Enhydrobacter sp.: one gene and its partner. The main gene of each other region encodes a partner of the protein of the gene in region 2 in a complex. Links are inferred from orthologs where the notes say so. Each region holds a gene or a part of one and is shown on either strand. Other genes may lie near its edges.

What was found.
Region 1: the proteins of rpsG (region 2) and tig are in contact, whole or in part, in a crystal structure (PDB 3GTY), measured with the Thermotoga maritima proteins. The link is inferred for Enhydrobacter sp. from one-to-one orthologs. Residues at the interface, in WP_004081843.1 of Thermotoga maritima: Lys34, Lys52, Lys55, Glu59, Arg62, Gln63, Glu66, Asn67, Lys69, Val71, Arg95, Ala109, Lys110, Lys111, Gly112, Arg113, Pro114, Glu117, Glu121, Ile124, Ala125, Tyr127, Asn128, Asn129, Thr130, Gly131, Lys135, Asp139, Arg142, Met143; in WP_004081061.1 of Thermotoga maritima: Glu122, Val124, Val129, Leu130, Tyr133, Glu188, Gly259, Ile262, Tyr263, Glu266, Ser270, Glu273, Gln274, Glu277, Arg308, Gln311, Ile312, Ser315, Tyr316, Glu325, Arg329, Arg336, Leu363, Phe366, Trp367, Arg373, Leu377, Arg381, Leu384, Glu387.

What each region holds. Positions count from the first base shown.
Region 1 is NZ_CP126889.1:4,947,251-4,951,235, forward strand. The notes cover bases 1,156-3,985. They hold tig (trigger factor), read right to left. Parts: upstream 3,328-3,985; coding sequence 1,984-3,327; downstream 1,156-1,983. Other genes in these bases: OJF58_RS24620 (ATP-dependent Clp protease proteolytic subunit), read right to left, coding at 1,262-1,909; OJF58_RS24635 (NAD(P)H-hydrate dehydratase), read right to left, coding at 3,525-3,985. Outside these bases: ATP-dependent Clp protease ATP-binding subunit ClpX, read right to left, coding at 1-1,122. UniProt on the Bacillus subtilis protein: Involved in protein export. Acts as a chaperone by maintaining the newly synthesized protein in an open conformation. Functions as a peptidyl-prolyl cis-trans isomerase.
Region 2 is NZ_CP126889.1:594,829-600,079, forward strand. The notes cover bases 960-3,901. They hold rpsG (30S ribosomal protein S7), read right to left. Parts: upstream 2,695-3,901; coding sequence 2,224-2,694; downstream 960-2,223. Other genes in these bases: fusA (elongation factor G), read right to left, coding at 960-2,187; rpsL (30S ribosomal protein S12), read right to left, coding at 2,709-3,080; OJF58_RS03190 (GNAT family N-acetyltransferase), read left to right, coding at 3,664-3,901. In the rest of the region: tuf (elongation factor Tu), read right to left, coding at 1-46; more of fusA, read right to left, coding at 82-959; more of OJF58_RS03190, read left to right, coding at 3,902-4,239; ltrA (group II intron reverse transcriptase/maturase), read right to left, coding at 4,344-5,251.

The DNA of each region.
Region 1 (3,985 bases), 4.4 Mb from region 2 along the record:
CATGATCGACCGCAGGCCGCGGGCTCCCGTCTTGCGCAGGATCGCCTTCTGCGCGACCGCACGAAGCGCGTCGTCGGAGAACTTGAGCTTCACGTTCTCCATATCGAACAGACGCTGGTACTGCTTGAGCAGCGCGTTCTTCGGACGCGTCAGAATCTCGATCAGGGCGCCCTCGTCCAGGTCCTCGAGCGTGGCGACCACCGGCAGACGGCCGACGAACTCGGGAATCAGCCCGTACTTCAGCAGATCCTCGGGCTCGAGGTCGCGCAACACCTCGCCCGTACGCCGGTCGTCCGGGCCGCGCACCTCGGCGCCGAAGCCGATCGACGTGCCCTGCCGGCGCTGCGAGATGATCTTGTCGAGGCCCGAGAAGGCACCGCCACAGATGAACAGGATGTTGGTCGTGTCGACCTGCAGGAATTCCTGCTGGGGATGCTTGCGTCCGCCCTGCGGCGGCACGGAGGCGACAGTCCCCTCCATGATCTTCAGCAGGGCCTGCTGCACGCCCTCCCCCGATACGTCGCGGGTGATCGAGGGGTTGTCCGACTTGCGGCTGATCTTGTCGACCTCGTCGATATAGACGATGCCGCGCTGCGCCCGCTCGACGTTGTAGTCCGCCGCCTGCAGGAGCTTCAGGATGATGTTCTCGACATCCTCGCCCACATAGCCCGCCTCGGTGAGGGTCGTGGCGTCGGCCATGGTGAAGGGGACATCCAGCATGCGGGCAAGCGTCTGCGCCAGCAGGGTCTTGCCGCAGCCGGTCGGGCCGATCAGCAGGATGTTCGACTTGGCGATCTCCACCTCGTTGGCCTTGCCGCTGTGGCCGAGCCGCTTGTAGTGATTGTGCACCGCAACAGCCAGGATGCGCTTGGCCTGGTCCTGGCCGATGACGTAGTCGTCGAGGATCTGGCGAATTTCCTTCGGCGACGGCACGCCATCCTTGGACTTCACCAAGGTGGTCTTGCTCTCCTCCCGGATGATGTCCATGCAAAGCTCGACGCATTCATCGCAGATGAATACCGTCGGCCCGGCAATGAGCTTGCGAACCTCGTGCTGGCTCTTGCCGCAGAAGCTGCAATAGAGGGTATTGCGGGAATCGCCCCCGGACTTGGCGGCTGGCATCTTGTAACGCACCTCCGCTTGGGGGGCCCGCCGCCGGCGAGCCCGCACACAAGACTATGTTAAACGCGCCTCCCAGATGGCCACAACCCCAAAATATGGTGTGTTAGCCTGCGAATAGGAAGCAATTGGTCGCGGCCCCTCAGGAAGCGGCCGCCTGGATGGTCGGGATCGGCCGATTCTCCAGGACGTCGTCGATCAGGCCGAATTCCTTGGCTTCTGCGGGCGAGAAGAACTTGTCGCGCTCCATCGCCCGCTCGATTTCCTCGATCGTCCGGCCCGTATGATGAACGTACATCTGGTTCAACCGTGCCCGGGTCTGCAGGATTTCCTTGGCATGAATCTCGATGTCGGTCGCCTGGCCCTGGGCACCGCCGGACGGCTGATGGATCATGATCCGGGCATTGGGCAGCGAGAAGCGCTTGCCTTTCGTACCGGCCATGAGAAGCAGCGAACCCGCCGACGCCGCCTGGCCGAACACCAGGGTCGAGATCTGCGGCCGGATATATTGCATCGTGTCGTACACGGCGAGCCCCGACGTCACCACACCGCCAGGCGAATTTATATAAAAAGAGATGTCCTTGGTCGGGTTCTCGGACTCGAGATACAGAAGCTGTGCACAAACCAGACCGGCCACATTGTCCTCGATCGGGCCGTTCAGGAAAATGATGCGCTCCTTGAGCAGCCTCGACCAGATATCGTAGCCCCGCTCGCCACGCGCCGACTGCTCGACGACCATCGGCACGTAGTAGTTGTTGTAGACCTCGAGCGGATCGCGTTCGCGGCTCATCGCCGAAACCCCCTATGAACTGACGACAGAAAAGTGGCAGCGCGGACCTTCGGGTTCAAGACCGGCGGCGCTGATCAATTGGTGGCTGCCGGGGCGGGCTTCTCCTCGGTCTCCCGGGCCGCCTTCGCCAGTTCCTGGGGGGTAACCGTCTTTTCCGTCACCTTCGCAAGCTCGAGGATGAAGTCCACGGTCTTCTCCTCGAAGATCGGGGCGCGGAGCTGTTCCTTCAGTTCGGCGTTCTTGGTGTAGAAGTCCAGCACCTGCCGCTCCTGGCCGGGGAAGCGCATCGCCTCGCGGATGATCGCCTGGTTGAGCTCTTCCGGCGTCACATCGATGCTGTTGGAACGGCCGACATCGGCCAGCAACAGGCCGAGGCGCACGCGACGCTCGGCGATGTCGCGATATTCCTTGCGCATCTTCTCCTCGTCATCCTCGAGCTTTTCGCCATTCTTCTTGGCCTGCTCGACACGCTGCCAGATCGCGTTGAATTCGCTCTCCACCAGCCCCTCGGGCACGGCGAACTTGTGGGTCTCGGCGAGCTTGTCGAGAAGCTGGCGCTTGATCATGGATCGCGAGACCTGGGCGTAGTCCTGCCCGATGCGGTCGCCGACCGCCTTGCGCATGGCCTCGAGACTCTCGAAGTTGTTTTTCTTCGCCAGCTCATCGTCGATCGGAGCCTCGACGAACTCGCGGATCTCCTTGACGGTGCACTTGAAGACGGCGTCCTTGCCGGCCAGGTCCTTGTTGCCATAGTCGGACGGGAAGGTGACCTTGACGTCGACCGGCTTGCCGACCTCCGCGCCAACGAGTTGATCCTCGAAGCCCGGGATGAACGAGCCTGACCCCAGCTCGAGCACGTAGTCCTCGGCCTTGCCGCCCGGGAACTCCGTTCCGTCGACGAAACCCACGAAGTCGATCTTGATCGCATCGCCCTTCTGCGCAGGACGCGGCGGATCGACCGGCTTCTGCTCGCGGTTGGCCTTGGCGATGCGCTGCACCGTCTCGTCGATTTCCGCTTCCGGCACTTCGGCCTTCAGCCGCTCGAGCTCGATATCCGAGAAGTCGAGCTTGCCGATCTCCGGCAGCACCTCGAGGGCGACCTCGAACTCGACGTCCTTGCCCTCGGCCAGCTCCTTGAGATCGACCTTGGGCTGCAGGGCGGGCCGCAGCCCGCGATCCTCGATGGCCTTGGTCGTGCCCTGGTTGACGGCCTGCTCGAGCGCCTCGCCGTAGAGCGCCTGCCCGTACTGCTTCTTCAGCAAGCCGACCGGTACCTTGCCGCGGCGAAAGCCCGGCATCTGCGCCGTGCGGGAAAGCTCCACCAGACGCTCGTCGACCTTCGCCGACAGGTCGCCGGCCGGAACGACGATCTTGAATTGCCGCTTCAGCCCTTCGGCTGAGAGTTCCGTGACTTGCATAATCCCACTTCCATCACTTCGTTGGTGCGGGCGGAGGGACTTGAACCCCCACGCCTTGCGGCACGAGAACCTAAATCTCGCGTGTCTACCAATTTCACCACGCCCGCCCGACGTGGCCCCGTGCCCCGCCAAGGGGAGAGCGGGCCAATGCCGCAAGGGCCGAATCGCGGGCCTCTTAGCCCGCGCCTGCGGGGCGGTCAATTGATCGCCGCGCCGAGGGCCAGCGGCAGGCAATCGATCAGATCCTCGGCGATCAGCCCGGCGCGGCCGAAGCGATAGGCGCTCTCGCCGTGGATCCACGCCGCCGCCGCACCGGCCGCCAGCGGCGCCAGGCCCCGTGCCATCAGGCCGGCTGCGATTCCCGACAACACGTCGCCCGAACCGGCCGTCGCGAGGGTGCTCGGCGCATGGACATTGATCACCGCCCGCCCGTCCGGGCTGGCAATCACCGTGTCGGGTCCCTTGAGCAGGACGGTGGCACCGCTGCGCCGGGCGGCCGCACGCGTACGTTCGACCTTGTCCGGCATGTCGGCGAGATCGGGGAAGACACGGCGAAATTCTCCGGCATGGGGCGTCATCAGCACCGGCCCCGCGACGGCCCGGAACAAGGTGTCGGGCCGGTCGGCAAACGTCGTCAACGCATCGGCATCGAGCACCA
Region 2 (5,251 bases):
CAATGTTGCAGTGCGGCTTCGTCCGCTCAAACTTCGCCTTCGTCATGGTGGTGTTCCTTGCCTGTCGATCTAAACGGTTACTCAGCCAGCGAGCTTGGCCACGACTTCATCCGCCACTGCCTGCGGCACCGGCGCGTAATGGTCGAAAGTCATGGTGTAGGCGGCGCGTCCCTGGGTCATCGAACGCAGGGTGTTCACGTAGCCGAACATGTTGGCGAGCGGCACCATGGCGTTGATGACCTGCGCATTGCCGCGGGCTTCCATGCCCTGGATCTGGCCGCGGCGGCTGTTCAGGTCGCCGATGCAGTCGCCCATGTAGTCTTCCGGCGTCACCACCTCGACCTTCATGATCGGCTCGAGGAGCTTGCACTGCGCCTTCTGCAGCCCTTCCTTGAAGGCCGCACGGGCGGCGATCTCGAAGGCGAGCACGCTCGAATCGACATCGTGATAGGCGCCATCGATCAGGGTGGCCTTGAAGTCGATCACCGGGAAGCCCGCCAGCACGCCCGACTCGCGCGACGCCTCGAGCCCCTTCTCGACGCCCGGGATGAACTCCTTCGGCACCGCGCCGCCCACGATCTTGCTCTCGAAGCTGTAGCCCGAGCCCGGCTCGCCCGGCTCGAACACGAGCTTGACGCGCGCGAACTGGCCCGAGCCGCCCGACTGCTTCTTGTGGGTGTAGTCGATCTCGGAGCGACGCCCCAGCGTCTCGCGATAGGCGACCTGCGGCGCGCCGACATTGGCATCGACCTTGTAGGTCCGCTTCAGGATGTCGACCTTGATCTCGAGATGGAGCTCGCCCATGCCCTTGATGACGGTCTGTCCCGTCTCGGGGTCGGTCGAGACGCGGAAGGTCGGATCCTCCTGCACGAGCCGGCCCAGCGCCTGGCCCATCTTCTCCTGGTCTGCCTTCGACTTCGGTTCGATGGCCAGTTCGATGACCGGATCGGGGAAATCCATCCTCTCGAGCACCACCGGATTCTCGGGTGTGCAAAGCGTGTCGCCGGTGGTGACGGTCTTGAGACCGGCCAGCGCGATGATGTCGCCCGCCCGCGCCTCCTTCACGTCCTCGCGATTGTTGGCGTGCATCAGCAGCATGCGGCCGATGCGTTCCTTCCTGTCCTTCGTGCTGTTCAGCACCCCGGTGCCCGACTCGAGCACGCCCGAATAGACGCGGGCGAAGGTGAGCGAGCCCACGAAGGGGTCGGTCATGATCTTGAACGCGAGCGCGGACAGCGGCGCCTCGTCGCTCGACGGCAGCGAGATCGCCTCATCGGTGCCCATCTTCACGCCCTTGACGTCGGGCACGTCGGTCGGCGCCGGCAGGTAGTTGACCACCGCGTCGAGCATGGGCTGAACGCCCTTGTTCTTGAACGACGAACCGCACAGCACCGGCACGAAGGCATAGGAGATCGTGCCCTTGCGGATGCACTTGATCAGCGTGTCGTAGTCGGGCTCCTCGCCGCCCAGGTACTTCTCGAGCGCCGCGTCGTCCTGCTCGACGGCCATCTCGATCAGCCTGGTGCGGTAGTCGGCTGCCTGCTCCTTGAGGTCGGCCGGCACGTCGACGATTTCGAACTTCGCGCCCAGCGTCTCTTCCAGCCAGATGATCGCCTTGTTGGACGCCAGGTCGACGATGCCCTTGAAATCGGATTCGACGCCGATCGGAAGCTGGGTCACGAGCGGCTTGCTGCCGAGGCGATCCTTGATCATGTCGACGGTGCGCCAGTAGTTGGCGCCGGTGCGGTCCATCTTGTTGACGAAGCAGATGCGCGGCACGCCGTACTTGTCGGCCTGCCGCCACACCGTCTCCGACTGCGGCTCGACGCCGGCGACCGAATCGAACACGCACACCGCGCCGTCGAGCACGCGCAGGCTGCGCTCGACCTCGATGGTGAAGTCGACGTGGCCCGGCGTATCGATGATGTTGATGCGATAGCTCGGACCGGCGAACGGGCCACCCTCGTTCTTCCAGAAGCAGGTGGTTGCCGCCGAGGTGATGGTGATGCCGCGTTCCTGCTCCTGCTCCATCCAGTCCATCGTCGCGGCGCCGTCGTGGACCTCGCCGATCTTATGCGACTTGCCGGTGTAGTAGAGGATGCGCTCGGTCGTCGTCGTCTTGCCGGCATCGATGTGGGCCATGATGCCGATGTTGCGGTACTGCGCGATGGGGGTTGTGCGAGCCATGGTGAGGGCTTTCTGCGTGGAGGGGGGCCGGAACGCCTACCAGCGGTAGTGCGCGAATGCCTTGTTGGCATCGGCCATCTTGTGGGTGTCCTCGCGCTTCTTCACCGCGTTGCCGCGGCGATTGAAGGCGTCGAGCAATTCGGCCGAGAGCTTCTCGGTCATGCTATGGCCCGACCGGTCGCGAGCGGCCTGGATGATCCAGCGGATGGCGAGCGCCTGGCGACGCTCCGGCCGCACCTCGACCGGCACCTGGTAGGTGGCGCCGCCGACGCGGCGCGAGCGGACCTCGACCGCGGGCTTCACGTTCTCCAGCGCCTCGTGAAAGGCCGGGATCGGGTCCTGCTTGAGCTTGGTCTCGATCTGGTCGAGGGCGCCGTAGACGACACGCTCGGCGACCGACTTCTTGCCACGCTCCATCAGCGTGTTCATGAACTTGCTGAGCACGACATCGCCGAACTTGGCGTCCGGCAGAACCTCGCGTTTCTCGGCTGCGCGACGACGGGACATGTCTGCCTCCCCGCCTACTTCGGACGCTTGGCGCCGTACTTCGACCGGCGCTGCTTGCGGTCCTTGACGCCCTGGGTGTCGAGGGTGCCGCGGATGATGTGGTAGCGCACGCCCGGGAGGTCCTTCACGCGGCCGCCGCGGATCATGACCACCGAGTGCTCCTGCAGGTTATGCCCTTCGCCCGGGATGTAGCTCACCACCTCGTAGGCATTGGTGAGGCGCACCTTCGCCACCTTGCGCAGCGCCGAGTTCGGCTTCTTGGGCGTGGTGGTGTAGACGCGCGTGCACACGCCGCGCTTCTGCGGGCAGGCCTGCAGCGCCGGCACCTTGTTACGCGAGGTGAGCGGGCGGCGGCCCTTGGCAATCAGCTGGTTGATGGTCGGCATCGACTTCCGGTTTCCTTAACGCCGTCTCGGGTCCGCCCAATTGGGCCATCGGCGCAAAGCGAATGCGCGGGCATAGCGGCAAGAGCGCAGCCCCGCGCGAAAGGCAACCTTGCGGCCAGATGGCCTTACTTGTAGCGGTCCTCGACGTCAGGCTGCGTCTAGGCTTTGCGGCCTACTACCAGCCCCCCGGCGAGGTGGCGCGCTTATATGGCCATGCCTGCGCAGCGTCAAGCGCTGCGCCGCGCTTTTCTCTTTGATTTTGCTGGCTATTCCCCGGCCGTGACGGCGGCGGCGGTTCCTGACACGCTGTCCGGACACGGCGCAAGATTCTATCAATCTACTTGTGGTGGGCGCGCGCGTCATGGGGCCCCAAGTTTACTTCGGGCGGCGCGTCGGCTATGTCGGCATCCATGCTGCGCCGCGCTCCGCGTACGAACGTCACCGCCAAAGCTCCTTTGGGGGCGGGGGGAGTCGTGCGCGGTCGTCCGATCGAGAGCTGACCTGAAAAACCCGACCCCGCCGCGAGGCCGGGGTCGCAAGCGCAGCGGGTCCCGCCTCCGGCAGAGGGAAGCGAGACCGACCAATGCCGTCCCTGCCCATGCCTCCGACCCCGATCCTGCAGACGCCGCGGCTCGTCCTGCGCCCGGTGCGCAGCAAGGATGCTCCGGTGATCCAGCGCCTCTTTCCGCAATGGGACGTGGTGCGCTGGCTCGATGCCCGGATCCCCTGGCCCTATCCGCCCGACGGCGCCGCCGCATTCATCGCCGGCTGCCTCGACGAGATGGCGCGCGGCGAGAAGTCCCATTGGGCGATCGTCCCGAAGTCGGGCCCGGCGGACCTCATCGGCCTGATCGGGCTCTGGCCGGACGACGGCGTCAGCCGCAACCAGCGCGGCTTCTGGCTCGATCCGGCCTTCCATCGCCGCGGCCTGATGACCGAGGCGGCGGGCTGCATCACCGACTATGCCTTCGGCGCGCTGGGCTGGCCGCATCTCTGGCTCAGCAACGCGCTCGACAACCATGGCTCGCGCCGGATCAAGGAAAAGGAAGGCGCGCGGCTGGTCGATCTCATGATCGGCCGATATGTCGGCGGCGAATCATCGCAAATGGTGTGGCTGCTGACGCGCGACGAGTGGGCGGCGCGCCGGACAAAAAACTGAAGCCGTCGCGCGCCGATCCGGCGCCAGCCGAATCGGGTAGGGAGAGGCTTCACAGCCTCCCCCTCCCACACCACCGTACGTACGGTTCCGTATACGGCGGTTCGTCAAGCGCGGGTGAGGCGATGATGCAGTTGCTGGAGCGACGGCAGGCCGAGGGTGGCGAAGAAGGCGGCACGATAGGCGTTGTTCATGTGGCTGGCCCCGGCATTCCACCAGGGGCCGCGTCCGTTGGTGGCGGACTGCCACGCCCGAGCCTGATCGATGCCGCGCTGCATCAGTCGCTTGGCGCGTGTACGCGGACGCTTCCACTGCCGCCACAGCAGGCCGCGCAGCTTGCGCCGCAGCCAGCCATCGAGGTCCTCGAAGGCCCCCTTTGCCTGCGCCAGCCGGAAGTATTGCATCCAGCCACGCAGGATTGGAGCGAGGTCCTCGACGGTCCGGGCCAGGGTTCGTCCGCGTCCTTGGCGTAGCGTCATCCTGAGCTTGTTCCGCAGCCGGCCCACACTCTTGGCCGCCACCCGAAGGCGCGGCTGCTTGTGGGACGTCACGGTGTATCCCAGGAACGTTCGTACCCAAGGACGGTCAACCGCGCTCTTGGCGCTGTTGACCTTCAGCCGCAGTCGTTCGGCAAGGAACCGTGTGATCGACGCCATCACCCGCTCGCCGGCTGCCTTCGTCCGCACGTAGATGTTGCAGTCGTCGGCGTAGCGGCAGAAGGCATGGCCCCGTCGCTCGAGTTCCTTGTCGAGATCGTCGAGCAGGATGTTCGACAGCAACGGGGATAAAGGCCCACCTTGCGGCGTGCCTTCGGTCCGTACCGTCGTCAACCCGCCCGTCATCAACCCAGCCTGCAAGTAGCGGCGGATCAGCCGCAATACCCGCTTGTCCTCGACCCGGCGTGCCACCCGTGCCATCAGCACGTCGTGGTTCACCCGGTCGAAGAACTTCTCCAGGTCGAGGTCGACCACAAAGCGTCGGCCATCGGCCATGTGCGCCCGCGCGGCAAGCACCG